DNA from 3 places in the Micromonospora sp. FIMYZ51 genome. Region 3 is predicted to be linked to each of the others. Evidence: riboswitches for the same ligand, from Rfam matches in the RefSeq annotation. Region 3 holds a riboswitch; each other region holds the start of a gene.

Region 1 (10,281 bases), 1.6 Mb from region 3:
GTGGTCAGGTGTTGCGTTGGCTTTCGACATAGCGTGTGACAACCTCCAAGGTCCCGCCGCCAGCCGTGGCGACGAGATTGCTGATGGCGCATAGAGTCAGTGGGCAGCCTGGGCCGTGAGCTCGGAGACTAGATCTTTATAGCCGTGACGTGCGACATAGCGTTTCCCGCTCCACGGTGGGGTGCCTCGCGTTCGGCGGACACCTCGCGGAATTCTTTGAGTCGGGGGGTGTCGATTCCACCGGTAATGAAGCGCCGTCGCTACCATATCCATTATGGATCAGACAGTGCGTTACACCTACAGGTTGCGTCCTGGCGCGACCACCCAGGACGCACTGCTGGCCGAGTGGGCTCGGTGCCGGTGGTTGTGGAACGAAGCCGTCCACCAGCAAAGAACCGGTCGTAACCCCACCTTCGGCAAACTGTCGAAGCTGCTCACCGAAGCACGCGCCCGTTCCCCCTGGCTGCGGGAAGGATCCGTGGTCGCCCAGCAGCAGGCTGTGCGCACCTACGCGCTCGCCCTTCAGCACTCCTACAAGGTCAAAGGACGGGGTCGTCCGACCGTGAAGGCCCGCAAAAAGACACTGCCAAGCATTGAATACACCTTGCGGGGATTCGCTATCCGGGGGCACCGTCTGCGTCTCGCCGGTGGCATCACGATCCCGGTGGTCTGGTCCCGGGAACTGCCGTCCAAGCCGACCAGTGTGCGTGTCTACCAAGACTCGTTGGGGCACTGGTACGTCTCGTTCGTCGTCCGACGCGAAGCGTGCACCGCTCCGACTGCCGACAGGGCGATCGGCGTGGACTGGGGTGTCACCACGACCGCGACCACCACCGACCCGACCTACGACCTGCCTCACCTCGGCTACCGCAAACGGTGCGGCGCCGAGTTGGCCCGTGCGCAGCGCACGATGAATCGCCGACGCCGCCCGCGAGGTAGCCCTCCGTCGAAGGGCTACCTGCGGGCCCGGCGGCAGGCCGCCAGACTGCACAAGAAGGCAGCCCGGCAGAACACCCACGACGCCCGCCAATGGGCCAAGAGAATCGTGGACAACCACTCCGTGATCGCCGTAGAGGACTTTAAGCCAACGTTCCTGACCCGCACGACCATGGCGCGGAAGGTTGCGGACGCCGCGATCGGCGCTGCCAAACGGGAACTGATCGAGCGTGGCATGCGGGCGGGCCGGAAGGTGGTGTTGGTGCCGCCCGCCTACACCACAATGACCTGCTCGCAGTGCGGAACGAGAGCCAAGGAACGCCTCGGGTTGGGTGTGCGAACTTTCCGGTGCGACAGGTGCGGACACACCGCCTGCCGCGACCGGAACGCCGCGAGGGCGATCCTCGCCACGGTAGAACGCGACTGTGCTGGTGCCGACGACGTAAGACACGTGATCACCTCCCTCTGGGTAAGTGGTAACGCGCAGTCCGAGCCAGAAATCTCCCGGCAGTAGCGGTGGGGAAGCGTTAATGGCACGCCTCGCAGCTTTCGGGGTTTTCCAGGGAGCAGGCCAACGCCTCGTCGTCGGCCACCGCGACGATCGGCCGGGCGGCCGGGGTGACGGCGACGGTGGCCTGCTGGATGCGGGTCGCGGGACGCGAGCGCAGGTAGTAGGTGGTCTTCAGCCCGGACTTCCAGGCGTAGAGGTACATCGAGGAGAGCTTGCCGATGGTCGGCGCGCTCAGGAACAGGTTCAGCGACTGCGACTGGTCGATGTACGGTGCGCGGGCGGCGGCCAGGTCGATCAGCGCCCGCTGCGGTAGTTCCCACGCGGTGCGGAACAGCTCGCGTACGTCCTCGGGCAGCTCGGCGATGCCCTGCACCGATCCTTCGGCGCGCTTGATCTGCTCGCGGATCGACCCCGTCCAGAGCCCGCGCGCCTTCAGCTCACCGACCAGGTAGGTGTTGATCTGGAGGAACTCGCCGGACATCGTCTCCCGCTTGAACAGGTTGGACACCTGCGGCTCGATGCACTCGTAGCAGCCGGCGATCGAGGCGATGGTGGCGGTCGGCGCGATCGCGACCAGCAGCGAGTTCCGCAGACCGTGGGCGGCGACCCGCTCGCGCAGCGCGGCCCACCGCTGCGGCTGGCCGACCTCGGCACCCCAGAGGTCCGGATGAAGCTCACCCGTTGCCGCCCGGGTCTGCGGGTACGCCGGATGCGGGCCGAACCGTTCGGCGAGCCCGGCGGAGGTCTCCAGGGCGGTCAGGAAGATCTCCTCCTGTACCCGGGTCGACAGCTCCCGGGCCGGGGCCGAGTCGAACGGCAGGCGCAGCGTGAAGAAGGCGTCCTGGAGGCCCATCAGCCCGAGGCCGACCGGACGCCAGCGCGGGTTCGACGCCGCCGCCTGCTCGGCCGGGTAGTAGTTGATGTCGATCACCCGGTCGAGGAAGACCACAGCGGTACGGACGGTCGCGCGCAGCTTCGCCCAGTCCACGCCGTCGGCGGTGACGTGCGCGCCCAGGTTCACCGAGCCGAGGTTGCAGACCGCCGTCTCGGTGTCGCTGTTGACCTCCAGGATCTCGGTGCAGAGGTTCGACAGGTGGACGGTGTTGCCCGGTGCGCCGGTCTGGTTGGAGAGCCGGTTCGCCGCGTCCTTGAAGGTCATCCACCCGTTGCCGGTCTGGGCGAGGGTACGCATCATCCGCCCGTACAGGTCACGGGCCCGGACCGTGCGGACCGCCTGCTTCTCGGCCGCCCGGTACGCCTCGTCGAACGCCTCGCCGTACAGATCGGGCAGCTCGGGCGCGTCGGACGGGTCGATAAGCGACCACTCGCCGTCGGCCTCGACCCGCCGCATGAACTCGTCCGGGATCCAGTTGGCCAGGTTCAGGTTGTGCGTACGCCGGGACTCCTCACCGGTGTTGTCCCGCAGCTCCAGGAACTCCTCGATGTCGGGATGCCAGGGTTCGAGATAGACGCAGGCCGCGCCCTTGCGACGACCGCCCTGGTTGACCGCCGCCACCCCGGCGTCGAGCGTCTTGAGAAACGGCACGATGCCGTTCGACCGGCCGTTGGTTCCCCTGATCAACGCGCCGCGGCCACGCACCCGCGACCAGGAGATGCCGATGCCGCCGGAGAACTTCGACAGCTTGGCCACCTGGTGGTACCGCTCGTAGATCGAGTCCAGTTCGTCGCGGGGCGAGTCCACCAGGAAACACGAGGACATCTGGGTGTGCCGGGTGCCGGAGTTGAACAGCGTCGGCGAGCTGGGCAGGTACGCCAGGCTGGACATCAGCCGGTAGAACCCGATCGCCTCGCCCGGCGTCTGCGACAGCCCGCAGGCGACCCGCAGCAGCCAGTACTGCGGGGTTTCCACCACCAGGCGGGTCTGCGGATGCCGCAGCAGGTACCGGTCCGCGACGGTACGCAGACCGAAGTACTCGAATCGCAGGTCACCGTCCGGGTCGACGGCGTCGTCAAGCTTGCGCGAGTTGGCGGCCACGAACGCCGCGGTGGCGTCCCCGATCAGGCCCAGGCCGTGCGCGTACCGGATCGACTGGCTGAAGCTCGCCACCTGCTGCCCGCGGACCTCGGAGTCCACGAACGCGGCGAGCAGTCGCGCCGCCAACTTCGAGTACTGCGGCTCCTCGCCGATCAGCTCGGCCGCAGTCTGAATCGACAGCTTGTCCAGCTCCGCCGTGGTGGCTCCGTCGTACAGGCCGCTTATCGTCTTCGTCGCCACCCGCAGTGGGTCGACCTCGTCGAGATCGGCGACCCAGCGCTCCACCGCCTTGACGATCTTGTTGACATCGACCGGCTCGGTGTCGCCGTTGCGTTTACGAACCCGCATCGCGTGCCGGCGGTGCTCTGGCCCCGCCTGCTCCTGGGTCACCGTCATGTTTCCCTTCCTCGCGCCTGTCGCCGAGGTCGACGGGCGCGCGGGAGGGACGCCGCCGGTCAGTCACGGCATGCCACGGCTGACCGGCTGAGGCGTCGGCCGTCCCGCGCGGCCTTCGACCGCCGCACGCGACGCGTGCGGCGTGCTGGCAGGTCTTCGGACTCGTGGGCATGACGAAAGTCGCCTACTGGCCGTCGCTTCCCAGACCATGCGGTCCAGTGCTTCGTTGACGGCGGTCGTTCCCACTCACCGCTGCGGGGCAGTCCCGGACTCGCACCGGGTTCCCTCTTGCCTCGACCACCACGGCTTGATGGTCGAACCAGCTACGGGTGACACCATATATGGGCGGGATGCGCGAAGGGCAACACCAGATGGTGTGTCGGGCGAGTCGCCGTCAGGCGTCCAGCCACTTGCGGTCGAGCGCATAGCGGGCCAGACCGGACCGGATCTTCAGCACCTCGCCAGTGGTCAGGTTCGACGACGACGACAGGAGCAGGTCGGTCACGAAGCGTTCGTACTCCGAGCGGCCGACGACATCGCAGGTGTCCGCGTCGGCCGAGTCGGAACCGGAGATCGGGCGGGAGGTTATCTCCACGCCATTTGCCGGGCGGGCCAGCACGGCCCGGACGCCGTCGTTACCCTCGACGGCCTCGTACTCAAGGAGCATGCCGGGTCGCAACTCGTGCGGGTGCACGTCCCGGAGCACCGACGCGTGCAGGAAGACGTCCTCGTCACCGCCCTCAGCCGCGATAAATCCATAGCCTTTGTCCACGTTGAACCGAATGACTTTGCCCTGCCGTACCGCCACGCCATCCACTTCCTCTCACCACAACAATCCGCTAACACCGGGCGCGACCGGCGCCCGTCATGTTGCATCGTATGCCGTCTCGGCTGCCCGCCGGGTCCCCGGCGGCGGTTGCCGGCCAAGTTTTTTGGCCGGGCGGGTGGTGACGCCCCTCACCCGCCGCGCGCTCGCGGTACCTCGTTGGCCGGCATCGACCGGACCACGGGGATAGATTGGGCACCGACGGAGAATCGAGACAGTGGGGTTTTCGACAGACATGACGAATGCAGGCGGCACCCAGCCCGCGAAGGACTCCGGCACGTACCGCATCGGCGGGGAGCTGACCGTCGACCGACTCGGCTACGGGGCGATGCAGATCACCGGGCCGGGCGTCTGGGGTGACCCGAAGGACCCGGCCGAGGCGGTCCGGGTGCTGCGCCGGGCGTACGAACTCGGGGTGACCTTCATCGACACCGCCGACTCGTACGGTCCGTTCGTCTCCGAGTTGCTGATCCGGGAGGCGCTGCACCCGTACGCCGACGACCTGGTCATCGCGACGAAGGCCGGGCTGACCCGCAGCGGTCCGGGCGAATGGCGGCCGGTGGGCCGCCCGGAGTACCTGCGCCAGCAGTGCGAGCTGAGCCTGCGTCACCTCGGCCTGGAGAGCATCGACCTCTACCAGTTGCACCGGATCGACCGGAAGGTGCCGCTGGCCGACCAGATCGGCGAGCTGGTCCGGCTGAAGCAGGAGGGCAAGATCCGGCACATCGGCCTCTCCGAGGTCACCGTCGAGCAGATCGAGGCGGCGCGGGAGATCGCACCGATCGCCTCGGTGCAGAACCTCTACAACGTGGCCAACCGCGCCGCCGAGGACGTCCTGACCTACTGCGAGGGCAACGACATCGCGTTCATCCCCTGGTACCCGATCGCCACCGGCGAGTTGGCCCGGCCGGGCGGCCCGCTGGACAAGATCTCGACCGAGCACGGCGCGACGCCCGCCCAACTCGCGCTCGCCTGGCTGCTCCGCCGTTCGCCGGTCATGCTGCCCATTCCCGGCACGTCGACGGTGGCCCACCTGGAGGAGAACGTGGCCGCCGCCCAGGTGCGGCTCACCGACGCGGAGTACGAGGCGCTGGCCGCCGCAGCCTGACGGGGAGCGACCCGGGTCCGGCTCGCCGACCGCCGACGCACGGTGGTGTTAGCACCCCGTCGGCAGAGGGGATAGCGCTCCTGACCGCGTCGGCCGCAGACGGTCTGCTGTAGGCATGACGACTACACTGACGCGGTCGCAGACGACGACTGGCAGCGATTTCGCCGTCCTGTCCCGCCGGATCACACACGCGGGACTGATGCGCCGCCGGCCCGCCTACTACATCGTCCGGTTGAGCGTCGTCACGCTCATGCTCGTCGGCGGCTGGGCGGTCTTCTTCGCGGTCGGTTCCTCGTGGTGGCAGCTGATCACGGCGGTGTTCCTCGCCGTCGCCTTCGCCCAGGTCGCACTCGTGGCCCACGATCTGGCGCACCGCCAGGTGTTCCGCACCCGCCGGCCGAGTGCGGTGGCCGGGCTGCTGGCCGGCAACCTCGGTGTCGGGATGAGCTACGGCTGGTGGATGGACAAGCACACCCGGCACCACAACAACCCCAACCACGACGATCTCGACCCGGACGTCGCCCCTGAGGTGCTCGTCTGGGCCGCCGAATCGGCCGTCGGTCGTCGTGGGCTGAAGGGCTTCATCACCAGGCGTCAGGCCGCCCTCTTCTTCCCGCTGCTCACCCTGCTCGCGGTCAGCCTGAAGGTGTCAAGCGTCAAGGCGCTGCGCACCGGCACGGTGCAGCGGCGTGGGGTGGAGAGCGTACTGCTGGTCCTGCACGCGGTCGGCTACCTCGCCGCGCTCTTCCTGGTGCTCTCGCCGCTACAGGCCGTCGCCTTCCTGGTGCTGCACCAGGCGCTGTTCGGTGTCTACCTCGGCCTGACCTTCGCACCCAACCACAAGGGCATGCCGCATCCGACCGGTGCCGAGGATTTCCTCCGCAAGCAGGTGTTGACCTCCCGCAACGTCCGGGGAAGCCGGCTGGTCGATGCGGCGCTCGGCGGTTTGAACTACCAGATCGAGCACCACCTGTTCCCCGGCATGCCGACGCCGAACCTGCGTCGGGCCCAGCCGATCGTGCAGGCGTACTGCGCCGAGATCGGCGTCCCGTACGAACAGACCGGCCTCGTCGCCTCCTACCGGGCAGCGCTGCGGCACCTGCACGAGGTGGGCGCATCCGCCCGGGCCGAGCATGCCGCGGCCCGGCGGGCTGGCCGGGCCGCAGGGTAGGCGCCGGGTCGATTCCCGGCCGGCACCTTCGTCACCCGCCGGTCGGGAGTCAACCGCCGAGCCACGCCTCCGGGGCCGGTTCGCCGTTGCCGATCGGAGGGAAGAGTTCGTCCAGGCGCTTGAGCAGGTCGTCGGGGAGAGTGAGGTTGAGCGCCCGGATCGCGGAGTCCACGTGCGCCTGGGTACGCGGCCCGATCACCGCGGCGGTCAGCCCGGGGCGGCTCAGCACCCAGGCGGTGCCCACTTCAGCAGGGTCGAGGCCCGCCTCGGCGCAGAGCCGTTCGTACTCAACGATCTCCGTGTGCCGGGTGCGCAGGGCCACCATGGCCCGGCCCTGTGCCGACTTCACCGCGGTGCCGTCGGCCTGCTTGCGCAGTGCCCCGCCGAGCAGTCCACCGTGCAGTGGTGACCAGGCCAGCACGCCGATGCCGTAGTGCTGGGCCGCCGGCACCAGCTCCAGTTCGACGTGCCGGCTCACCAGATTCCAGACGCACTGCTCCGAGACGATGCCGAGATACTGCCGCCGGATGGCGGCCTCCTGGCCCGCGGCCAGGTGCCAGCCCGCGAAGTTGGACGAGCCGACATAGCGGATCTTGCCCTGGCGGGTCAGCGTCTCCATCGCCTGCCACACCTCGTCCCAGGGGGCGTCCCGGTCGACGTGGTGCATCTGGAACAGGTCGATCCAGTCCGTACCCATTCGGCGCAGCGACGCCTCACAGGAGGCGATGATGTTCCGGGCGGAGAGCCCTCGGTCGTTTGGCAGTTCGGACATCGGGTGGTACACCTTGGTGCCGAGCACCACCCGCTCCCGCCGCCCGCCGCCGCGCGCGAACCAGCGGCCGAGCAGTTCCTCGGTGTAGCCGTTGTGCCGCTGCCAGCCGTAGTGGTTCGCGGTGTCGACGAAGTTGACGCCCCGCTCCAACGCGTCGTCGAGCAGCTCGAACGCCTCCTCCTCGGTGGTGCGTACGCCGAGGTTCAGGGTGCCCAGGCAGAGGCGGCTCACCTGCAACGCGGTCCGGCCGAGCCGGGTGTACGGGATGCTCACCGGTCTGCTCCCGTCAGGGTGAACAGGCTCTGTAGACAGGCCACCAGGGTGCGCGCCTGCACGTTTACGTAGTGACTGTGGCGCAGCAGCTCGACGAGCTGGTGCATCGTCAGCCACCGGAAGTCGGGGTCGTCGGACGCCGGACCGGCCCAGTCGTCGTCGACCTCCAGCACCACGTACCGGTTGCGGGCGTGCAGGAACCGGCCGCCCTCCTCGGACAGCTCGGCGTCGTAGAGGATCCGCTCCGGTGCCGCGGCGAGCACGTCGTCGAGGTAGCGCGGCCGGTAGCCGTCGGGCGACCCGTCGTAGTTCTCCGGCGTGCACTGCACGGTCGGGCCCAGTTCCACGGTCTGCACGAAGCCCGGCTCGACCCGGGCCCGGGCCAGCACGTGCAGCACCCCGTCGAAGGAGCGGACGAAGAAGGCCGCGACGCCCACGCCGTGCGGCTCGATCAGCGGCTGGGTCCAGGCGGCGACCTCCCGGTGGTGGGCGCGGACATCGACCGCGACCACGCTGAGGAACCGGCCGTCGCGGTGCACGATCCCGTTCGGTCGACGCTCCCAGTCCGGGACCTGGTTGAGCGGAATCCGGGTCACCCGCAGCTCGTGCCGGCTGCGGGCCTCGGTGATCCAGCTCAGCACCTCGGCAGTGGAGTGCCGGCTGCCCTGCTCGGGGCTGCACGAACGGGCCAGCCGGGCGGCCGGTGAGTCCGGGGCCGGCACCAGGTCGCCGGCCAGGCCGGTGGTGGCGAACGGCAGGCAGGACAGCACGGTACGGGCGTCCATGTTGATCACATGGTCCTCGGCGAGCAGCGTGTGCACCTGGCCGAGCGTCATCCAGTGGAAGCCGTCGAGTACCTCGATGTCCTCGCGTACCTCGACCACCATGTTGCGGTTGCGCTTCTGGTAGAACCACGAACCCTGCTCGGACTGCAACACGTCGGCGACCACCTGTCGCCCGGCCGCCGCCTGGAAGTGCTCCAGGTAGGGCACCGCGTTGCCGCGGTGCACCCGGGTGTAGTTGCTGCGGGTCGCCTGCACCGTCGGGGACAGCTGTACGCCGTTGCAGTTGCCGGGCTCGTTCTTGGCCTGCATGAGACAGTGCAGGACACCGCCGAAGTCCTTGATCAGAATGCCGAGCAGGCCGATCTCCCGCTGGTGGATGATCGGCTGGCTCCAGGTGGGCACCGGACCGTCGGAGTGGTGCACCTCCACCCCTTCGACGGTGAAGAACCGGCCACTGTCGTGGACGATGTTCCCGGTGGCCGGATCGCTGCGCCAACCCACCAGCTCGGCCAGTGGGATGCGGCGGACCTCGGCCACGTCCGTTCGGCAGCGATCGGCGTACCAGGCGCGCACCGCGGTCAAGTCGGCGATCGGCTGATGGTCGATCGTGCTCGAGGCGGCCAGGCGCTTCGCGATCGCTTCCTCCGGGAATGAGGTGAGCGGAAGGGCTGTCACGGCGACTCCTCTGTGGGGTACGGCCGGGCCAGTACACCGGACGACCCGCCACCTCGGCGCTGCCGTCGCGGCATTAGGGGCCGGGTAGGGGATTGCGCCGACCCGATCCGTCGCTTTGGGCCACCCGCCAGGGGTTGAGGCTAGGGGTGCGCCCGTACCTACGATGCGCCAATGTCACAGCCGATGTTCTCCGAGCCCCTACATGTCGGGCGGCCGAACCTCGGTGACCGCGAGCGGTTCCACGAACTCGTCGACTCCGCGTGGGACCGGCGCTGGCTCACCGCCGGCCCGCTCGGCGAGGAGTTTGAGGAACGGCTCGCCGCAGTCACCGGCACCCGTTACTGCGTAGCCGTCTGCAACGCCACGGTGGGCATGCAGATCGCCGTCCGGGCGCTCGGCGTCGGGCCCGGCGACGAGGTGATCGTACCGTCGTTCACCTGGGTGGCCACCGCACACGCGCTGAGTTGGATCGGCGTGGTGCCGGTCTTCTGCGACATCGACCCGGACACCGCAAACGCCGACCCCGCCCACGTCGCCCAGCTGATCACGCCGCGTACCCGGGCCATCCTGCCGGTGCACGTCTTCGGTCGACCGTGCGACGTCGACGGCCTGGCTGCGGTCGCGGACCGGCACGGCATCCCGGTGGTCTACGACGCCGCGCACGGCCTCGGCTCCACCATCGGCGGCCGGCCGTTGGGCGGTTTCGGCGCCGCAGAGGTGCTCAGCTTCCACGCCACGAAGTTCGTCAACAGCTTCGAGGGTGGGGCCATCGTCACCAACGACGAGGCGCTGGCGCGGACCGCCCGGGCCATGCGCAACTTCGGTATCGGCG
Region 2 (10,281 bases), 1.6 Mb from region 3:
GATGTCGTCCGGCAGGCGGCGAAGGTGCGCGAGTCGATCAGCCTGACCGGCCAGTTCGCCGCCGTCGACGAGATCCTCACCGGGTGGGAGAACCTGGTGCTCGTCGCCCGGTTGCGGCAGGTGGGAAATCCCGGCCAGATCGCCGACGAACTGCTCGCCCGCTTCGCGCTGACCGAGGCGGCCGGCCGGCGGGTGTCGACGTACTCGGGCGGCATGCGCCGTCGGCTCGACATCGCGATGAGCCTGATCGGGAACCCGGCGGTGATCTTCCTCGACGAGCCGACCACCGGGCTCGATCCGCAGGCCCGGCTGGAGGTGTGGCAGGCGGTCCGGGAACTCGCCCGGCAGGGCACGACGGTGCTGCTCACCACGCAGTACCTCGACGAGGCCGAACAGCTCGCCGACCGGATCGCGATCCTGCACTCAGGGCGCATCATCGCCGACGGCACCCTCACCGAACTCAAGCAACTGCTGCCGCCGGCCAAGGTCGAGTACGTCGAGAAGCAGCCGACCCTGGAGGAGATCTTCCTCGCCATCGTTGGCGAGGAGGTCACGGCCGGCACGGTGGCCGCCGCCGGCCCCGACGGTACGAGCAACTGAGGATCCGAGATGACCAAGCACTTCTTCAGCGAAACCGTCACCCTGCTGGGCCGGTCCCTGCGCCACATCAGCCGCAGCCCGGACACCATCATCACGACCGCGATCACGCCGATCGCCATGCTGCTGCTCTTCGTCTACGTCTTCGGTGGCGCCATCCAGGCCGGGTCCGGCAGCTACGTGAACTACCTGCTGCCCGGCATCCTGCTCATCACCGTCGCCTCCGGCATCTCCTACACCGCGTACCGGCTCTTTCTGGACATGAAGGCCGGCATCTTCGAGCGGTTCCAGTCCCTGCCGATCGCCCGCTCGTCGGTGCTCTGGGCGCACGTGTTGACGTCGCTGGTGGCCAATCTGATCTCGCTCGTGGTGGTGGTGCTGGTCGCCCTCGTCATGGGCTTCCGCTCGGGGGCCGGCGTGCTGGGCTGGCTCGCGGTCGCCGGCATCATGATGCTGTTCACCCTCGCGCTGACCTGGCTCGCGGTCATCCCGGGCCTGACCGCGAACTCGGTGGAAGGCGCCAGCGCCTTCTCCTATCCGCTCATTTTCCTGCCGTTCATCAGCTCGGCCTTCGTACCCACGCAGAGCATGCCCGGCCCGGTGCGGGCCTTCGCCGAGCACCAGCCGGTCACCTCCATCGTCAACGCGATTCGCGGCTTGTTCGCCCAGCAGCAGGTCGGTGGCGACATCTGGCTTGCGCTCGCCTGGTGTACCGGGCTCCTCGTCGTCGCCTACGGCGTCGCCATGGCCGTCTACCGCCGCCGGGTCAGCTGAGAACGGGTCCGGGTAGGGCAGGCTGAAGCCATGCTGACGATCGGACGCCTGGCGTCGTACGCCGGGGTGACCATCCGCGCGGTGCGGCACTACCACCAGATCGGCCTGCTCCCGGAGCCGGAGCGCGACGCCTCCGGCTATCGGACGTACGACGCGGCCTCCGTCGTACGTCTGATCCGGATCCGGACCCTGGCCGAGGCCGGTGTCCCGCTGGCCCGGGTACGTGAGCTACTCGACGCCGACGCCGAGACGTTCGCCGCCGCGACCACCGAGATCGATCGGCAGTTGCGTACGCAGATCCGTGCGCTCCAGGAACACCGGCGGCGAATCGCGCGGCTGGGCTGCGGCGACTCCCTGGCCGTGCCGGCGGAGGTGGTCGACTACCTGGACCGCCTGCGGGCGATCGGCGTACCGGCGGTGGTCATCGAGGGCGAGCGGGACGGGTGGATCCTGGTGGCGGCGCGCTGGCCGGAAGCGATCCCGACACTGATGGCGGACAAGGTGGCCCAGCTGGGCAACCCGACGACCGTCCGGCTGTACCAGCTGATCGCTCGGATCGCGGAGAGCGGGGCGGACGACGAGTTGCTGCGCGAGACGGCCGACCTGATCTGCGAACTGAACGAGGCGGCGGCGGCCCACGGCGAACTCGAACAGCAGGACGAGATCATGCCCGACCCGGCGTTCATCGGCCTGATGGACTCGTTCGCCAGCGCCGCCCATCCCGCAGTCGCCCGGATGCGGGAACTGATCGCCGAGCGTGGCTGGACCGGGTGGACCCGGATGGCGAAGCGCGAACCGTGACACCGTGGCCCGGACCCGGCGCGGCCCGTACGATGGCCGGTGGTGTTGGTTCGTCCCATCCGCGCGGGTGGGGCGTCGTAAGAGGGAACCCGGTGCGAAACCGGGACTGCCCCGCAGCGGTGAGTGGGAACGACCGCCGTCAACGAAGCACTGGACCGCGAGGTCTGGGAAGCGACGGCCAGTAGGCGACCTGGTGTCACGCCCACGAGTCCGAAGACCTGCCAGCGCCGCGCACACCGCCGGTGTGCGCCGCCGGCGGTCCCTCGGGAGGGCCAGGGCGGAAGCCGGTACCTGACGGGTACCCGCCTTCCCCTCCCGTACCGCCGGGCACTTCGAGGGAAGGACACCCTGGTGAGTACCGCATTCGGGCAGAGCACCGTGCTCGGCTATCCGCGCATCGGCGCGAACCGTGAGCTGAAGAGGGCCGTCGAGGCGTACTGGGCCGGCACCGTCGACGCGGACGCCCTGGCGCGCACCGCCGCCCGGCTCCGCGCCGAAGTCTGGCGGACGCTGCACGACGCCCGCCTCGACGCGATCCCGTCGAACACGTTCTCCTACTACGACCAGGTGCTCGACACCGCCGTCGCGGTGGGCGCGATCCCCACCCGGTTTGCCCGGCTGGGTTTCTCCGCACTTGACACGTATTTCGCCATGGCCCGTGGCGTCGATGCCGAGCCGGCGCTGGAACTGACCAAATGGTTCGACACCAACTACCACTACCTGGTGCCGGAGATCGGCACCGACACCGTCTTCACGCCGAATCCCGCGAAGGCGCTGGGCGAGTACGCCGAGGCGCGCGAGCTGGGCATCACCACCCGACCGGTGCTCGTCGGCCCGGCCACGTTCCTGCTGCTGGCCAAGGGCGACGATCCGTTCGCCCGCCTCGACGACCTGGTCGAGACGTACGCCGAAATGCTTACCGCGCTTGCCGACGCGGGCGTGGCCTGGGTGCAGCTGGACGAGCCGGCCTACGTCGCCGACCGCAGTCCCGCCGAGATCGACGCGCTCCGCCGGGCCTACACCCGGCTCGGTCGGCTCGAACACCGGCCGCGCATCTTCGTGGCGACCTACTTCGGTGAGCTTGGCGATGCGCTGCCCGCCCTGCTGGACACCCCGGTCGAGGCGATCGGCCTCGACCTCGTCGCCGGGCCCGGCAACGTCCGACGGCTCGCCGCCGCCGGCCCGCTGGGCGGCCGGACCATCGTCGCCGGGCTGGTGGACGGCCGGAACATCTGGCGTACCGACCTGCGGGCCGCCGTGGCCGCCGGGGCGACGCTCGCCGGGCTGGCCGACCACGTCGCGGTCGCCACCTCCTGCTCGCTGCTGCACGTCCCGGTGGACCTCTCCGCCGAGACCCGCCTCGACCCGCAGCTGGCCGAGCGGCTCGCCTTCGCCAAGCAGAAGGTCGACGAGGTGGTGCTGCTCGGTCGCGCGCTGCGCGACGGCACCACCGCGCTACCCGCGCCGCTACCGGCGGCCCCGGCCGCCTGGCGTCACGACGACGTACGTGGACGCCTCGCCGCGCTGCGCCCCGGCGACCGACGGCGCGGCGACTATCCCACCCGGGCCGCCCGACAGCAGGAACGCCTGGAGCTGCCGGACCTGCCGACCACCACGATCGGGTCGTTCCCGCAGACCGCCGAGCTGCGCCAGGCCCGCGCCGCGCACCGGGCGGGCAGCCTCGACGACGCGGGCTACCGGGCCCGGATGCGTGCCGAGGTCGAACACGTCATCCGGCTCCAGGAGAAGCTGGGGTTGGATGTGCTGGTGCACGGCGAACCGGAACGCAACGACATGGTGCAGTATTTCGGGGAACAGCTGGACGGCTTCGCCGCCACCGAGCACGGCTGGGTGCAGTCCTACGGCTCCCGCTGCGTCCGCCCGCCGATCATCCACGGCGACGTGGCCCGGAAGACGCCGATGACGGTCGACTGGTCGACCTACGCGCAGTCGTTGACCAGCAAGCCGGTCAAGGGCATGCTGACCGGCCCGGTCACCATCCTGGCCTGGTCGTTCGTCCGCACCGACCAGCCGCTCGCGGCCACCGCCGACCAGGTCGCACTCGCCCTGCGTGACGAGTGCCGCGACCTGGAGGCCGCCGGGATCCGGGTCATCCAGGTCGACGAGCCGGCGCTGCGCGAGACGCTGCCGCTGCGCCGGGCCGACCAGCAGGCGTACCTGGACTGGGCGGTCGGCGCGTTCCGCCTGGCCACCAGCGGCGTAGCCGACGACACCCAGATCCACACCCACCTCTGCTACTCCGAGTTCGGCGAGGTGATCACCGCAATCGACGCGCTCGACGCGGACGTGACAAGCATCGAGGCGTCCCGCTCCAAAATGGAGGTGCTCGAAGACCTCGCCGCGATCGGCTACAGCCGGGGCGTCGGCCCCGGCGTGTGGGACATCCACTCGCCCCGGGTGCCGCCGCGTGACGAGGTGGTCGAGGCGCTACGCCGCGCCGTCGCGGCCGTGCCCGCCCGGCGGCTCTGGGTCAACCCGGACTGCGGCCTGAAGACGCGCGGCTACCCGGAGGTCGAGGCGTCGCTGCGGCACCTGGTCGCCGCCGCCGCCGAGGTACGCGGCGACTGACCGGTCCCCGGCGGGCGACGTGCTGCCCAGCTCGGTACGGGAGCGCGCCCGGTGGTTGTCGGGCGCGCTTCCGTGCAGCAGGTTCAGGGCCTGGTCGCTCGGATGAAGTTGGTCCAGGCGGTGAGGGAGAAGGTGAGGGCGGGACCGGTCGGGTCCTTGCTGTCGCGTACGGCGACGAGGCCGGGCAGGTTGTCGGCGACCTCGACACACGCGCCGTTGTTGTCGCCGCTGCGGGTGCTCTTGCGCCACCGGGCGCCGGTCAGCTCAGCCATGGTAGACCTCTCCAATGATCTTGCTGATCAGTTGCTTGGATTGTCCCTCATCAAGGGCCAACCCATCGAGGCTGGACCAGACTCTTTCGTAGGCTGCAATCTCGGTCGGTCGGTCGAGGTAGAGAGCCCCCGTCAACGACTCGCAGTACACGACCGAGGGCTCCGGGACCGCACGGGTGTGCAGCGGGAAGTCGAGCATCATGAAGGTGCCGGCGAGTGTTCCGTAGTGGGCCCCGGCTGCCAGCGGCAGCACGCGAATGGAGACGTTGGGCAACTCGGCGATCTCCAGGAGATTGTTGAGCTGTTCGGCCATCGTCGCTCGTCCGCCGATGGTGCGAAGTAGCACCGCCTCGGACAGGACGGAGTGGAGGACCGGTGCCTTCGGCAACCTGCGCGTCAACAGAGCTTTGCGTTGCCGCCGGACCGCAAGCACCTGCTCGAACTCGTCCTCGTCCATGTCGCGGCGATTCTGGTAGACCCCCCGGGTGTAGGCCGGCACCTGAAAGATGCCCGGTATCAACGACTCGTCGTAGCCGCGAAGCTTGCAGGCGGCGGATTCCAGGCCGACGTACATTTCGAACCAGTCCGGGATGGCCAGGCCGTACGAGTGCCACCAGCCCTTGGCCTTGGTCTCGTTGGCCAGGGCGATGAGCGCGCCGGTCAGCTCGGGCGTTACGGCGTACAGCTCACACATGGCCCGGACGTCGATGGCGCGGGTCGGGCCGAGGCCGCTCTCGATGCGCCACAGCCTCTGCCGGCTGAACTGCATCGCCTCGGCCACCGCGTCGAGTGTCATGCGCGCCTCGGTGCGCAGGTCGCGCAGCGCCCGCCCAAGCTGTCTCCTGGGGACTGTCGATCCCATGTCATCGGCCATCCGCCACCCCTCTCCGTGTTGCGTTTTGTTACATCACGACGCGAGCGGTGAAACGCGCGACCGTTGCTCACTGACCAATTCCTCCGGGCAGTGATCGCGCAATGTCAATTACGCTTCCGACCATACAAGAAACCCCCGACAGATTCCATTAGCGATGATTTCCCTCAGGATTGGCGGAGTAATTCGGTTACGAGACTCCGCAAGCACCGCTCGGCCCCGAGTGGACCTCCGCCCTCCGTCCGCGAACGCTTGTTCTCGCATAGTGGAATGCGGTCATTGAGATCTTGGATTTTTCCGTTCAGCGCTAACGGGAAACGTCCAAGATTTGGCGCCCGGCCAGGTTGTGTGGCGTTGGCAGTGCTGCGAATCCCGGGCTGCTGTCCGATGGCGTCGAGGGCTGTGACCGACGCGAGTTGCGGGATGTCGCGGCATCCAGGGTTGGTTGACGGCGCGAGTTGCGGCATCTCGCGGTGCTGTCGGCGGGATAGCCGCCGTGACGAGGCACGACCGGGACACGCGCCGGCCAGAATCAGCGTTGTGATCGATTCGATCATGCTGCTAGCCTTCGCTGGCGCCCTCGACCGGACGAAGGAGGTGGGAACCGTGGCCACGATTACTGTCATGTGCTCCCACCCGACCATGAGGGCGTCGAGGATCTGACCGGGAGCACATCGCTACCCGGAAGGAACCCGTGACCGACCTGGTCATCCGCCCGCTCACCGTGGGCGAGGAAGATCTCTTCGAAGCCCTGCCCGATCCCGGCCTGGTCGGGTTCGCCGCGTTCGGCGACACGTACGCCGACATGGCCGCAGCCGGCGAGTACCGCCCGGAGTGGACCTGGGTCGCCATGCGCGACGGCGTCGTGGTGGCCCGTGCCGCCTGGTGGGCCGGTCCCGAGGACGACAAGCCGTTGGCCCTGGACTGGTTCGACTTCACCGACCAGGACGCCGCGGTGCAGTTGCTGCGTACGGCGCCGCTGCACGCCGAGTACTCCCTGCTGCTGCCCACCGGCTGGCGCGAGGACCCGGCGGTGCGGCAGCAGGCCGAGTCTCGGATCGACGCGGCCAAGAGCGCCGGACTGTCACCGCTTGTCGAGCGCTACCGATACCGATGGACCCGCGAGTGCGGGGTGCCGCAACGTCCGGGCCGCCTCGAATTCCGGCCCGAGCCCGATGACGCAGCGATCTTCGACATCTTCCGTCGGATCCATCGGGGCAGTCTCGACGCCCACGCGCGCCGTACCGTCGCCACGTCCGGGCTGGACGCGGCGGCTCAGGAGGCACTGGACGACCTGCGCTGGAAGCCGAGCCCACGCGACTGGTGGCGGGTGGCCTACACCCGGGCGGGGGAGCTGGTCGGCCTCAGCGTCCCCGGCCGCAACTACGGTGACCCGGTCATCGGGTACATCGGAGTCGTGCCCGAGCATCGCGGCCATGGATACGCCTACGACCTGCTCGTCGAAGCCACCCACCTGCTCGCCGAGGAGGGCGCGGAGCGCATCGTGGCCGCCACCGACCAGCACAACTTTCCGATGGTCGCCGCGTTCGCCAGAGCCGGCTACCCGATCGTTCAGGAACGCATCGATCTGATCTGACCGGTACGCGTTACGCAGTCAGGACGCAGAACTCGTTGCCGTCCGGGTCGGCCATCGTCACCCGGCCAGCCTCGCCCCGGTCGGTGTCGATCCGGGTCGCGCCGAGGGCCAGCAGGCGGTCGATCTCCGCCTGCTGGTCGCCGTCGGCCGGGGGAGCGAGGTCGAAGTGCAGGCGGTTGCGGCCCTTCCTCGGCAATAGCGGTGGGCCGCCCCAGGTGATCTTCGGGCCACCGTGCGGCGAGCGGATCGCGGTCTCCTGGTCCTGGTCCCAGACCAGCGGCCAGCCGAGTGCCGCGCTCCAGAAGTAGCCGACCTGCTGCGAGCCGTCGCAGGCCAGCGCGCCGACGAACCCACACTCGGCGAGGAAGTTGTTGCCGGGCTCGATGACGCAGAACTCGTTGCCCTCGGGGTCGGCGAGCACCACGTGCGGGTCGTCGGGGCGCTGTCCGACGTCGACGTGCCGCGCGCCGAGCGCCACCGCCCTGGCCACCGTCTGCCGCTGGTCGGCCAGGGAGGCGCTGGTCAGGTCGAAGTGCATCGGATTCTGGCCGATCTTGGGCTGCTGGTTCGCCAGGAAACGGAGCCGGAAGCCGGTGTCGTCGGCGGGCAGGAGCGCAACCCCGTCGTGTGGGTCGTCCGCCACCTCCCAGCCGAGCAGCTCCGACCAGAAGTACGCGAGCCGCGACGGCTGTTGCGCCTCGACGCAGACCGCGAACAAGTCACACGTCATCCCGTTGTTCATCTCCGACCCAACCACCGGCCACCGCCGACCGGCCGCCCCTTGGCCGGAAGCCTAGGGACGAGACGCGACCCGCGCAGCCGAGTATCCGGCTGGCCGCTCTGAGTGGCGCAGACGCGGCCCGCCGGTGGCGGTCACCCCCTCGGTGACCGCCACCGGCGGCGTTCCTACAGGTTCGCGCAGTATCCGATGCTGAAGGTGCTGGCACCCGGCGCCAGGGTCTTGTTCCAGTCCACGCCCCTGATCCGGTAGCTACCGTCGCCGAGGCGTTCCCGCCTGAAGTTCCACGCGTCGTAGATGTCGCCCTCGATGTCCACGACGGCGCTCCACTCGACGGGCTTGTCGCCGGGGTTGGTGGCGGTGATGGTCGAGCAGTAGCCACCGCCGCTGTCGGAGTTCCACCGGGCGATACGGGTCTGCGTGACGGTCACGTTCGAGCCGGCGACCAGCCGGCCCACGCCCCAGCGGGCGGTGCTCTGGTAGCCAACGCCCTCCTGCTCGGCCCAGTTGCGGATCGAGGCACGGGCACCGTTCGCCGCGTCGTTGACCTGGAAGTCCAGGCCGTGGAAGGTGTCCAGGCCACCGTATTCGAGCAGGCTGATCGCCGCCTCGACGGTGTAACCCGTCGCGGTGCGTACGGCCGCGCTCTCCAGCCGACCCGCCTGGAACGCCTCGTCGCCGGTGCCGAAGGACACCACGTTGTCGGCGTTGATCCGGATCTGCGTGTCGTCGTAGCGGTAGCTGCCGTTCTTGGCGTTGCCCGCGTCGACGTAGATCTCGACCGAGTCCTGGGTCCACGGGTCGGAACCGGAGACGTCCACCACCGGGTCGGTCACCTCGGCCAGCACGTAGAGCGTCTGACCCCGCCAGAGGGTACGCACCTGTGCGGTCGCGCCGTCGGTGCCGGAGACCTGCTTGCCCGTGGTCACCGCGCCCGCCTGGGCCCAGACCGGGTCCACCGTGCCGTCGATCACCGGCGCGGTGGCGGTCTGCCGCACCTCCAGGTACGACAGCTCCTCCACAAGCGTCAGGGTGCCCACCGCGCCCGGGGTGTTCCAGCCGGCCGTGGTGTCGTTGTCGCGGACCTGGACATCCAGCGTGAGCGTGTCACCCTGGGCCGCCCCGGTCAGCGGCAGGTGGGCCACCAGGTGGTAGCCGCCGTCCCGCTTGGCCGCCACGGCCGGCACGTCACCGCTGCCCTTGCGGGAGACGTGGTACGTCTCGCCGCCAAGCACGAAGCTGACCCGGTCGTCGGCGGAGGGCGTGGTGTCGTCGACGGTGACGTACGCGGTCAGCTGCCCCGGCGCCCAGCGCAGCTGGAACCGCGCCTTGTCCTCCACCGGGAGCAGCGGCAGCTTGCGCCAGGTCAGGTCCGTCGGGGCAGCCGCGTTCAGCGGCACGTCACCGGCGAAGACGTGTGCGGTCCGCAGCCGGGCGGGCAGTTCGCCGTCCACCGCACCGTGATAGGCGGGCTTGGCGCGCAGGTTGTCGTCGAAGAGCAGCGGCGCGCCGTTGCCCGAGCGCCACGAGCGCCCGTCGGTGAGACCCCAGACCGTGACGGCGAACAGGTCGTCGGCGTACGCCCGGAAGATCCGGAAGGCGTCCCGGTAGTAGTAGCCCTGGTCGATCAGTTTCGCCTGGGTGACCGGGGTGCCGGTGGTGACGTCGAGCTCGGTGACCGCCTGGGTGACCGGCAGGTCGGCGAACGCCTCCAGTGCGGCTTCCAGGGCGCTGACCGGAGTGGCCAGCGAGACGTGGAACTGGTGACCCACCCCGTCGACCGGTACGCCCCGGGCGAGCAGTCGCTGCACCAGTGCCAGGTAGCGGGCCTGCTTGCCGCTCTGCTCGGTGTTGTAGTCGTTGATGAACAGGGTGACCGGACGATCGCTGCCCTCGGCCGCGTGCACGTCGTTGAACGCCTCGTCGGCGTAGGTGAACGTCAGGTCGATGAAGCTCTCGCCGAGGATCCGGTACCACTCGCTGCGGCGCAGGCCGTCGGCGTACTCGCCGCTGTCGCTCACCACCTCGTTTATGGCGTCGA
Region 3 (10,281 bases):
AGCTGAGTTCGGCCAGGACGATGGCCAGGAGTACGGGTAGTACGGCGACGAAGACCAGCGGCGCCTCAGTGGTGCGGGCCATGCTTTCGGGTTGGGCTGGCACGAAGAACGGCCAGCTGAAGGTGGCCAGCGCGGCGACGGAGGCCAGAGCCAGGACGACGGCCGTACGCGGGGCGACCCGCAGGGCGGTCGTCATCCCCGTGCTCCGGCGTCGGCCAGCACGGCGGTGACCTGCTCCACGGTCAGCCAGGCCTGAGGTGCCAGAACCTTGGCGACCTGCGGGGCGAACGCGGGTGAGGCGAGCATGACCTCGGCGGCGGTGCCGTCGGCCACGATCTCCCCCTGTGCCATCACGACGACCCGGTCGGCGAGCGTGGCGACGAGTTCGACGTCGTGGGTGGCGACCACGACCGCTCGGCCTTCGGCGGCCAGCCGCCGGACAATGGCGGTGAACTGCCGTTTGGCGAGGTAATCGAGTCCTCGGGTGGGCTCGTCGAGCAGCACGACCGGTGGTGTGGCGGTGAGCTGGACGGCTAGGGCGAGGGCCAGCCGCTGCCCTTCCGACAGGTCGCGTGGGTGCTGGTCGCCGGGCAGCCCCGGGGTGAGCTGGTCGAGCAGGCCACGGCACGTGCCCGCCGGAGCGTCGGACTCGCGTTCGGCCTGGACGCATTCGGCGTCCACCGTCTCCAGATAGAGCAGGTCTCCCGGGGTTTGCGGGACCAGTCCGACCTGTCGTCGGGCCCGGCCGGCGGCAAGTGTCTTCGGGTCGGTGATGCCGTCGGGGCCGGTGACGGTGACCGTGCCGCCCTGTCGGGGCCCGCTGCCCTGTAACGCCCAGAGCAGGCTGGACTTACCGGAGCCGTTGCGGCCCATCAGCGCGACGACCTGGCCACAGTGCAAATCGAGGTCGACGCCGGCAACCGCGACGGTGCCGGGGTAGCGCACCACGATCTGGCGGGCGGTCAGCGCCAAGAGGCCATCAGGTGCCGACGCCACCGGCGGTGGAGTGGCGTCGGCGAGCCGCTGCCGCAGGTCCGATGCGCGGCGGCGGGCGTCGCGTACGGACAGCGGCAAGGGTGCCCAGCCCGCGGCACGGCCCAGTTCGACAAGTGGTGGGGCGAGGTCGATGTCGGCGAGGACGGCAGCCGGTTCGCCGTCGACGACGGTGCCGTCGCCGGGCAGGTAGAGCAGCCGGTCGGCGTACTGCACGACACGTTCGAGGCGGTGTTCGGCCACCACGACGGTGACGCCGAGGTCGTGGACCAGGCGGGTGACGGTGGCCAGCACGTCCTCCGCTGCGGTGGGGTCCAGGGCGGAGGTCGGCTCATCGAGAACGAGCACCTGCGGGTGGCTGGTGAGCACCGCGCCGATGGCAACCCGCTGCTGCTGCCCACCGGAGAGCGTCCGCAGTGGGCGGTCTCGCAGCTCCGCGATGCCGAGCAGGTCGAGGGTCTCCTCGACGCGCTTACGCATGACCGACGCGGGCAGGGCGAGTTGTTCCATGCCGTAGGCCAGTTCCTCTTCGACGGTGTCGGTGACGAAGCCGGCGAGCGGGTCCTGGCCGACGACTCCGACGACGTCGGCCAGGTCGCGTGGAGGGTAGCTGCGGGTGTCGCGGCCCTGCACGGTGACGGTGCCGTACAGGGTGCCGCCGGTGAAGTGCGGCATCAGCCCGTTGATGGCCCGCAGCAGGGTCGACTTGCCGGCACCGGTGCGGCCGGCGACCAGGCACAGCTCTCCCTCAGGGATGTGCAGGTTCACCTCGCGCAGCATCGGTTCGCGGGTCTCGGCGTAGTGGACGGTGACACGGTCAAACTCGATCATCGGCGCGCCTCCGGCTGCGTGGTGTCGCGGCTCGGTGCGCTACGGGCCGTACGGTTCAGTGGTGGGGTGGACGGCAGTCGCGAAGCAGGGCTTGCCGCCAGCGTCGGCGGCGGTGCCAGCCAGGCCGGCGCCACCGCGACCACCACGGCCAGCAGCATCAGCGAGGTCAGTTCAGGCCAGGTCAGCGGGCTGACCGGCGGGTAAAGCCGGGACGGGTCCACGGATCCGGCGCCCATCATCACCGCGGCGCCGGCCACCCCGCAGCCCGCGACGGCGAGTTCCGTGATCCGCCAGCGATCCGGCCGGTAGCGGCTACGGCGGACCCGACGGCCGGCCAGCAGCATCCCGATGACGGCCGCCGCCAGCCCGGCGAGCAACATCGGCAAGCCGAGGTAGCCGGGCACGGTGGCATCGAGCAGCCCGTACGTGCCAACGCAGACACCGACCAGCCCGACGAGCACCAGCCCACCGGTGAGAGCTCGCTGGCCGGCCGGTATCGCGGCGGTGCGGCCGTAGCCGCGGGAGTCCATAGCCGCCGCCAGGACAAGGGATCGGTCCAGGGCGTCGGCCAGCACCGGCAGGGCGATGCCCCGCAGGGCGCGCAGACCCTGTCCGGCAGCACCACGCAGCCGGCGGGCCCGGCGTACCCGCAGCACGCTCTCGACCAGTTGCGGAGCCACCGACAGCGCGACCACCACGGCTGTGCTGACCGCATAAAGGGCGCCGGGAACCGCCTTGAGGAGGCGCTTCGGGTTGGCCAGGGCGTTGGCGGCACCGAGGCATACGAGCATCGCCGCCAGGCGCAGTCCGTCGTAGAAGCCGCCGAGAAGTTGTTCGGCGGCGACCGGCCCGAACAGTCGGATGCCGGCCGCCCATTCCGGCAGCGGGATCGCCGGCAGGTGAAACAGAATGAACTCACCTTGTCCGCCGCCGAAGACAAGGCGGAACACCACCCGCATGGCCACGATCACCGCGCCGAGCACCAGGTACAGCCGGAACGCCAGCGCCCAGGGAGCGTCGCCGCGGCGGCGGACGACCACCAGCGCGGCGGCGGCGATGAGCAGCGCCAGAGGCAGCGGGTTGGTGGTGTGACTGGCGGCGGTCGCCAGGCCGAGCGCCCACAGCCACCAGGCGCCCGGATGCAGCAGCCGCGGCAGCCGTCCGGGCCCCGCCGTATCGGGTCGGGTCGCCAACCGTGCCACCGACATCCGCTGGACTGCGCCGCTGCCAGCGGCGACCTGCTCAGTCATCCGGTTCGGCGGCCCGCCGGCGGCGAGCCGCGACGACCCCGCCACCAGCGAGCGCGACCAGTAGGAGCAGCCCAGCCAGGGTGCCAAACGGTAGCCCGTCGGTGTCGCGGGCGGCGGTTGTCTCGGTCGGCGGGAGCGAGTTCGTCGACTCGGCCGATGATGCTGCGGGCGCGGCCCCGAGTGGCGGGCCGCCCGCCTCTGTCGGCGATGCCTCCGTCGCTGGGACAGGCGGGCTTCCGGAGAACGTCGCACCAGCGGCGGCGGTGGCTGACGTGCCCACCGCTCCGGTCGGCGCGCTGCCGCCTGGCCCGGCCGACCCGACAGGGGCACCGGCGACCGGTGGTGGGACGTTCGGCGGCGAGGAGGAACGGGCTGGAGACGCCGGTGCCGTGGTACGCCCAGGCAGGGCCGGTGGTGTGGTGCGGGAAGGTGGTGCCGGTGGCGTGGTGCGCGGCGGAGGTGCTGGCCGGGTGGGTGCCACCGCCGGTCGGGGGGCGTTGTCGGAATTGCGGTTCAGGGAGAACGACCAGCCTTCGAAGCTGCCTGCCGGTGGCTTGCGGTTGAGCACACCCTTGTCGCTGTACGTCCAGCTGCCGCCATTGGGTGCGTGCCAATACGACCAGTAGGCGCTGGCCGGGGGCGTATCGACGCATTTTTCCTCGCTGGCCGAGGGTTTGCCCCCGATCCGGCAGACGAACCCCTCGCCCCAGCGCAGCGTGCCCGTGATTTGAAAGCCAGCGTTCTTCAACGCTGCCAATCCGGTGGTTTGGTCGCCGAGGGCACACCGGACGACCGTGCCGCCACCGAGTTCCTTGAAGTCCACCACGACGGTGACGCCGCCGGTGTCCGGGCAGTAGCCGGCGCTGCCGGCAGCCACAGCCGGCCTTGGCCCGACCAGGACGGTGGTGGCGGCCAGGGCGAGAACGAACGCGGTCCGGGTCGCCCGGGTGCTCATGTGGCCCGCCGGCGGCCGAGCACCAGCAGCACCGCTCCCCCACCGAGCAGCAGCAGCGCGATGAGCACGTACCCGCCGATCGCCGCACCGGTGGTCGGCAGGCGACCCGGCCCGCCTGCGGCGGGACTGCTGACAGGGGAGGTGGGAGTCGACGCTGTCACGGTCGGCGTGGGTGTCGACGGTACGACGCTCGGCGTCGGACCGCCGGTGGGCGAGGTGGTCGGCGTGGGTGACGCGGTCAGGGTCGGTGAGCCAGAGGGCGTTGGTGCGGCGGTGGGCGTGGGCGACCCCGTCGGCCTCGGTGGCACGGTTGGCGACGAGGTGGGTTCGCCGGAGGGCGGCAGATCGAGGCCGATCCGGCCCAGCGGTATCTGGGCCAGCCCGAGGAGCGCCTGGGCGGTGGCGCGGCGCCACTGATCCCGGAAGTTCGCGGCGATTCCCTCGCGTACCGCCTCGGTCAGCGCGTCGCTGGCGTAGGCGACGGCACCGGCATCGGCCGCCGCGGCGCCGCCGTTGGCGGTGGTGAGCTGCAGCGTCGCCAGGGCCTGCGCGGCCCGCGCCGCCTCGGCGTCGCGTCCCGCTGCGGCCAGCGCCTGCCCAGCGAGGCCGGTGCTATTGGAGTTCGCGCCACTGGTCGGCCCCGACCCGCCGAACGATCCGTCGGTGCGTTGCTGCGTCACCAGCCAGTCCGCGCCGCGCTGTGCGGCCTCGTCCGCGCCGGTGACGTCGGTCGCGAGCAAGGCTTGAACGGCCATGGCGGTCGAGTCGACGTCGAGGGTGGCGTTGGCCTGAGCGTCGCAGGACGGCGACGGCGCGCCGTCCGCGTCGGGATAGAGCCGGAAACCGCCGGCCGTGCACTGCTGCCGGATGAGGAAGTCGACGGTCTGCTGCGGCACGCCACCGCTGCGGGCCAGGCCCAGCACGGCAAAGGACTGGTCGAAGGTATTGCTCGGGTCCGGGCCGGTCGCCTCGGTGGTCCGGCTGGTGATCCGGCCGTGCTGGTGGCCGGTGCCCGCCCCGGAGATCAGGGCCAGGGTCTCGGCGCGTAGGTCCCAGCCGCCGAAGTCGGTGGGGTCGGCACCGGCGGCGGAGGCGGCGTAGAGCAGTTTCGCGGTGGCGCCGCCGTCGGTGAAGCTCTCGATGCCCCAGTCGTCGTAGCTGTTGTAGGACCGCACGTGCATAGCGATCTGCGCCGTCGCCGCCTGCCGAGTCGAGCTAGCTACACCGGTGGCGGCGAGGGCGATCACTCCGTCGATGCTCAGCCCCCAGTCCTCGCCGCCGAAAGGGCCTGGCAGAACTCCGTCGGCGTACTCACCAGCGAGCCAGGTCGCGGCGTCGCGCGCGGCGGCGGTGTGGATCGGCGACGGCGCGGCAGTCACGCCGATGGGGGTGGCCGCGACGATGGCGAGCGCCATGGCGGTGGCGCTGCCGAGACCGGCGCCGAGGCGCCGGAGCGGGAACGTGGGCATGCGGGGTGCCTTTCGCAGAGCGGTCGGTGAAAGCTCCGGAAGGCACCGGCGGAGGACAATCCACGACGGATTGCCGTACCTCGGTTGCCCGGACTCCACCCTGTAGACCTCGACAGTGGAAGCCGCTCGTCCTGTGCGGGGCATTCCGGCTCGCGAGACAGGTCTCGCTCACGGTTGCGGGTCAGCGCCGGCTTCTACCGGCTTCCCCCCGAACAGGACGTATTCAGTTGTGTACCCGGCGCACCGGGTGTCGCCACCGTACCGCCTGGTCGCCTCTCGGCGCCAGCGTGGCGGTCGACACCCGGCACGTCAACGGTTCATGGCGGACATAGCCACGTCAGGGGGCGGTGATGCTGGGTGCCGCGCCGGAGCCGAAGGACCAGCCCTCCACCGTGCCCGGCGCCGGGTTGTAGCTGGTCGCTCCCGACGTGCTGTACGTCCACGCGGCACCGCTGCCGGAGGCGTGCCAGTACGACCAGTACGCGCTGACCGGCGGGGTATTGACGCAGGGTTCCGTCGCGGCGGTCGGCTGGCCGTTGATCCGGCAGACGAAGGCCAACCCCCACCGTTGCGTACCGGTCACCGTGAAACCAGCACCCTGTAGGGCGGCCAGCCCAGTGGCCGGGTCGCCGAGCGCACACGCCACCTGGACGCCGCCGCCGAGTGAGCCGTAGTCGACCACCACGGTGACTCCGGACGTCCCGGTGCACGCGGCGGCCTGGGCAACCTGCGGAGACGGCTCGACAGCGACCAGCCCGACGGCGACGACACCGGCCGCCACAAGGCTCGCGAGCCACCGACGGACGGGATTGTGGACACGGAACATGGACACTCCTTCGGTGGTACGGGTTGTGTCGGAGGGGTCAGCGGCAGACAAGAGTGGGTGCGCCGGTGGTCGCGGTGGTGGTGGAGAGCCGGGCGTATCCGGTACCGGTCAGCCCCAGGACGGCTTGAGCGGTGGCGCGGATGGCAGTGCCGGGGTCGAAGGCGCCGCCGTCGAAGTCGACCGCTCCCCGATTGGCCGGGGGCGCGGTGCAGCCGACCTGCAATCCGGCCAGGAACACGCGAGCCCGCAGCCAGGCCAGCGGCCGGCCACCGTCGCGCAGCGCCTGCGCCGCCAGCCCGGTGCTGTTGGCGTTGGCTACTCCGTCGATGTTGGTGAACCCGCCGTCGGCACGTTGCACGGAGACCAGCCAGCGCAAGCCAGCCGCAGCGTCGGCCCATCGGCCGGCGGCCCGCAACGCCTGCACCACCAGGGCGGTGGCATCCACATCGGAGGTGCATACCGGTTGCGCGGGCAGCAGGGGGTAGCCGCCGTCCGGGCACCGGGTGCCGGCCAGCCAGCCGGCGGCGACCGCCGGCACACCCTGCGCGGTCCGCTTCAGCGCAAGAATCGCGAAGGACTGGCTGAAGGCGTTGCTGAAGTCGCCCCACGCTGACTGGTCGGTGAACCGGCCACCGGGTGTCTGAAGCGATCGCAACCGGGCGATGAGGTCCACACCCCCGACGTCGGTCGGGTCGCCGCCGCGTACCGCGACGGCCAGCGCGAGTTTGGCGGTCGCGCCCGCGTATGCCTCCGTGGTGCCGTCGCCGATGTACCCGTCCCGGACACTAGGCTGGCTAATCCAGGCGAGTGCCGGTGCGCCGAAGTCGTCGGCGACACCGGCAGCGGCAAACGCGAACACCGCGTCGAGAGTCAGCCCTTGGTCGGGATACGCGACGCCGTCAAAAACGGCCTCGAAGCGTTCCCCATCGACCAGTTGGCGGGCCAACCAACCTGCGGCCGCATCCGAGCGGACGGCACCCACCGGGATGGGGGTGGCAAGCGCCGGTGTGGCGAGGGTGAGGGCGGCGACGACACCGCAGAGTAGGGCGAGCAGGCGGTGCCGGCTCAGGCGAACGACCATCGGAAGCGCCTTTCCGGCCCGGCGGTCGTCAGAACCCGGCCGCCCGTGAGGACACGGTTGACCGGCCTCCGACCCGTGGGCCACGACGGGTGAGGAGCAGGACTCACGGGTACGGCAGGTATTCGGGCTCGCCACCGGGAATGCGCCCCGGTGGCCTACCGTTGCGGGCCAGCGCCGGACTTGGACCGGACTTCCCCCGCACGTACACGCGGCTGTTCAGTTGTCGCGCCAGTCTCGTTCGCCATACGGCCGCTGTCAATCCGCAACCGAACAAACACCTTATGTCACTTCTCCGCGCTGGTTCCGCTGCGCACACAAGGTGTGTGCCCCTCACCTCTCGAACCTGCGACAGGTCCGAGTCCGGCCGCTACCGAACGTCGTGCCGCGCATCGTCGATGGTTCGACGCCATGCCGGGTCATCGCTCCAGGCGTCGGCGAGCCAGGACGGCGGGGTGACCAGGGGATCGAGGGCTTCGATCGCCAGTTGGTCGAGAAACCCCGGAAACTGGGGCATGGGCGTGGACGGACCGTAGTCGGATCGTACGGGCGCACCGGCAGGTGATTGTGCGGCGACCAAAGCGTTGGGCATTCTGGCTGCTGGCTCCCGGCTCGATGCTCGGGACGCTGGCCATGCGAGCGTTCGCTCGGCGACCGGTGCCGGCCTGAGCACGCAACGCTCAACCGGTGTGGCGTGTCCGGTCCAGCTTCCAGCGCACTTGGAATGTCAGCGCCGCGGCCATCAGCACCGCCGGAACCACGGTGAAGCCGATCAACAGGGCGGTGTGGGCGGACTCCGGCTGCGTCACGGTCTGCCCCTCGGTGGTGGAGATGAAGCCGCCTAGGGCGAGCACGGCCGAGTACACGTAGGGGCCGATTGCGGTGCCGGTGGCTTCGGTGGCAGTCCAGACACCGGTGTAGGCGCCAGCCCGGACGGTACCACGCTGCTCGGCGGCCGCGACCGCATCCGGGACCATCGAGAACGCGAACAGCTGTAGCCCGGCGAACGCGACGCCCAGGACGCCGACCACCGCGACAGCCGGCCCGGTGCCGTAGCCGAGCAGCGGCGCCAGCGAACCGGCCACGAAGACCGCCTGACAGATCAGCAGGCCAGGCTGCTTGCCGATGCGCCGGGACACCTGCATCCACACCGGACCGGCGACGACCGCTGGACCGAGGAACGCCCCCATGAACACGGCGGTCAGCCCAGAGTTGTCGAAGACGTACTTGGTGTAGAACGGCAGCGCTGCGAGGAACAGGTGAGTAGTGGTGCCGGTGAACAGGTAGGACAGCACCAGCGCACGGAAGTCGGGGTCCCGCCAGGCGACCGCGATGTCACCGATGGTCGAGTGGGCCGCCTGCTGGTCGGGCATCCGGAAACCGGCGTGGGCAGTGAGACGCCGTACCCCGGTCAGTGCGACCAGCCCGGAGATCACCATGACGCCGGAGAGCAGCAGGGCCATCCAGCCGTAGTCGCCGCGCTGTCCCGACTCCACCAGCGCCGGTGCGGCCACACCGGCACCAAGCAACCCGAAGGTGAGGAAAAGCATCCGGAACATGAACACCCGGGTGCGCTCGTGGTACCCGACTCGAAGATCGGACGGGGTGGTCAGGTAGGGCACCTGGAAACACGCGAAAAGCAGGTTGCCGGCGATGAACCAGCCGCCCACCCAGAGCGCCGCCGATGCGCCGGAGAAACCGGCGGGCACCGAGAACATCGCCACCATGGCCACCGGAAGCAGCAGACCGACCCGCAGCATGCCGAGCCGGTGTCCGCTGCTGCGCGCTTCCCGGTCGGATCGGCTGCCCAGCATCGGATGCACGATGATGTCGATGATCTTCGGCAGCAGCAGGGTGAGGCCGGCCAGGAACGGCGAGACACCGAGCGTATTGGTGAGGAAATAGAGCAACAGCAGGCCGGGAACGGTCACCCAGACGCCCATCCCGACCGAACCGGTGGCGTACGCGATCAGGTCACCTGCCCTGGTCCGCACCTCGCCCGCCGCCCCGCGCAGCGCCGTCATCGGGTCGCCTCATGCCGTGCGACCACACCCGCGGCCAGCTCGGCGCCCTGGAACGCGCCGGAGCGGACCCGGCCGGCGAGGATGCGCGCCACGATCCGATCGGTAAGCGCGGGCAGGTGACGGGCCAGGAAGAACTCGACCGCGCCCCGCCGGGTGGTGGGTAGATCACGGCGAGGACGACGACTGAGCGCGGCGCGCAGCACGGTCCGGACCACCCCGTCCAGCGGCTCGTACTGGCTCATGCCCTCCAGCGAGAGCCCGGCCGCGGCCGTCGAGTCGTGGATCGGGCTTCGTACCGCCGACGGGTACACGCAGGTGACGCCGACATGGGTGCCGAGCTCCAGACGCAGCGCGTCCGCGTACGCGACCAGAGCGCGCTTGGAGGCACCGTACGCAGCGGCCAGCGGCAACTGCATGACGGCCATCCGCGAGCTGAGCATGACTATCCGGCCACCAGAGGCGACCAGCGCGTCCACACATGCGGCGGTGACCCGCCAGGTGCCCAGCAGGTTGATGTCGAGCTGGCGGCGTACTTCCGCGCCCGGCGCCAGTTCGGCCGGGGCGGGCCCACCGATCCCGGCGTTGTTGATCAGCAGGTCGAGCCCACCGAGCTGGTCGATTGCTTCGCGTACCACCGCCGGCACCGCGTCGTCGTCGGTGATGTCGCAGGCCAGGACCCGGACCGGGTCGTCGGCACGGGGGGCCAGGTCCAACCCGACGACCTGGGCCCCCAGCTCGTCCAGCCGGGCACAGATGGCCCGGCCGAACGTGCCGGAGGCACCGGTGACGAGGACACGCAATCCGCGGGGGTCTCGGGCGCTCAAACCACTCTCTCCTCGGCGGTGAAGGTGCGTC

What was found. Region 3 has a riboswitch for cobalamin ahead of QQG74_RS20975 (peptidase). Riboswitches for the same ligand answer to the same signal wherever they lie in the genome.
Region 1: another riboswitch for cobalamin. It lies ahead of QQG74_RS14085 (ribonucleoside-diphosphate reductase subunit alpha); the one in region 3 lies ahead of QQG74_RS20975 (peptidase).
Region 2: another riboswitch for cobalamin. It lies ahead of metE (5-methyltetrahydropteroyltriglutamate--homocysteine S-methyltransferase); the one in region 3 lies ahead of QQG74_RS20975 (peptidase).

What each region holds. Positions count from the first base shown of each region.
Region 1 is NZ_CP134706.1:3,075,125-3,085,405, reverse strand. It holds gene QQG74_RS14090 (transposase) at 275-1,450, shown strand; gene QQG74_RS14085 (ribonucleoside-diphosphate reductase subunit alpha) at 1,464-3,839, opposite strand; cobalamin riboswitch at 3,969-4,178, opposite strand; gene QQG74_RS14080 (cold shock domain-containing protein) at 4,234-4,647, opposite strand; gene QQG74_RS14075 (aldo/keto reductase) at 4,901-5,773, shown strand; gene QQG74_RS14070 (acyl-CoA desaturase) at 5,889-6,944, shown strand; gene QQG74_RS14065 (aldo/keto reductase) at 6,994-7,983, opposite strand; gene QQG74_RS14060 (NDP-hexose 2,3-dehydratase family protein) at 7,986-9,449, opposite strand; gene QQG74_RS14055 (DegT/DnrJ/EryC1/StrS family aminotransferase) at 9,621-10,281, shown strand, end outside.
Region 2 is NZ_CP134706.1:3,086,857-3,097,137, forward strand. It holds gene QQG74_RS14100 (ATP-binding cassette domain-containing protein) at 1-600, shown strand, start outside; gene QQG74_RS14105 (ABC transporter permease) at 610-1,371, shown strand; gene QQG74_RS14110 (MerR family transcriptional regulator) at 1,402-2,172, shown strand; cobalamin riboswitch at 2,202-2,413, shown strand; gene metE (5-methyltetrahydropteroyltriglutamate--homocysteine S-methyltransferase) at 2,524-4,761, shown strand; gene QQG74_RS14120 (DUF397 domain-containing protein) at 4,845-5,033, opposite strand; gene QQG74_RS14125 (helix-turn-helix transcriptional regulator) at 5,026-5,907, opposite strand; gene QQG74_RS14130 (GNAT family N-acetyltransferase) at 6,599-7,501, shown strand; gene QQG74_RS14135 (VOC family protein) at 7,512-8,231, opposite strand; gene QQG74_RS14140 (endo-1,4-beta-xylanase) at 8,408-10,281, opposite strand, start outside.
Region 3 is NZ_CP134706.1:4,692,916-4,703,196, forward strand. It holds gene QQG74_RS20945 (ECF transporter S component) at 1-196, opposite strand, end outside; gene QQG74_RS20950 (ATP-binding cassette domain-containing protein) at 193-1,824, opposite strand; gene QQG74_RS20955 (energy-coupling factor transporter transmembrane protein EcfT) at 1,821-3,032, opposite strand; gene QQG74_RS20960 (hypothetical protein) at 3,067-4,029, opposite strand; gene QQG74_RS20965 (cell wall anchor protein) at 4,026-5,498, opposite strand; cobalamin riboswitch at 5,616-5,758, opposite strand; gene QQG74_RS20970 (hypothetical protein) at 5,836-6,324, opposite strand; gene QQG74_RS20975 (peptidase) at 6,362-7,405, opposite strand; cobalamin riboswitch at 7,501-7,637, opposite strand; gene QQG74_RS20980 (hypothetical protein) at 7,773-7,919, opposite strand; gene QQG74_RS20985 (MFS transporter) at 8,083-9,426, opposite strand; gene QQG74_RS20990 (SDR family NAD(P)-dependent oxidoreductase) at 9,423-10,250, opposite strand; gene QQG74_RS20995 (NAD(P)-binding domain-containing protein) at 10,247-10,281, opposite strand, start outside.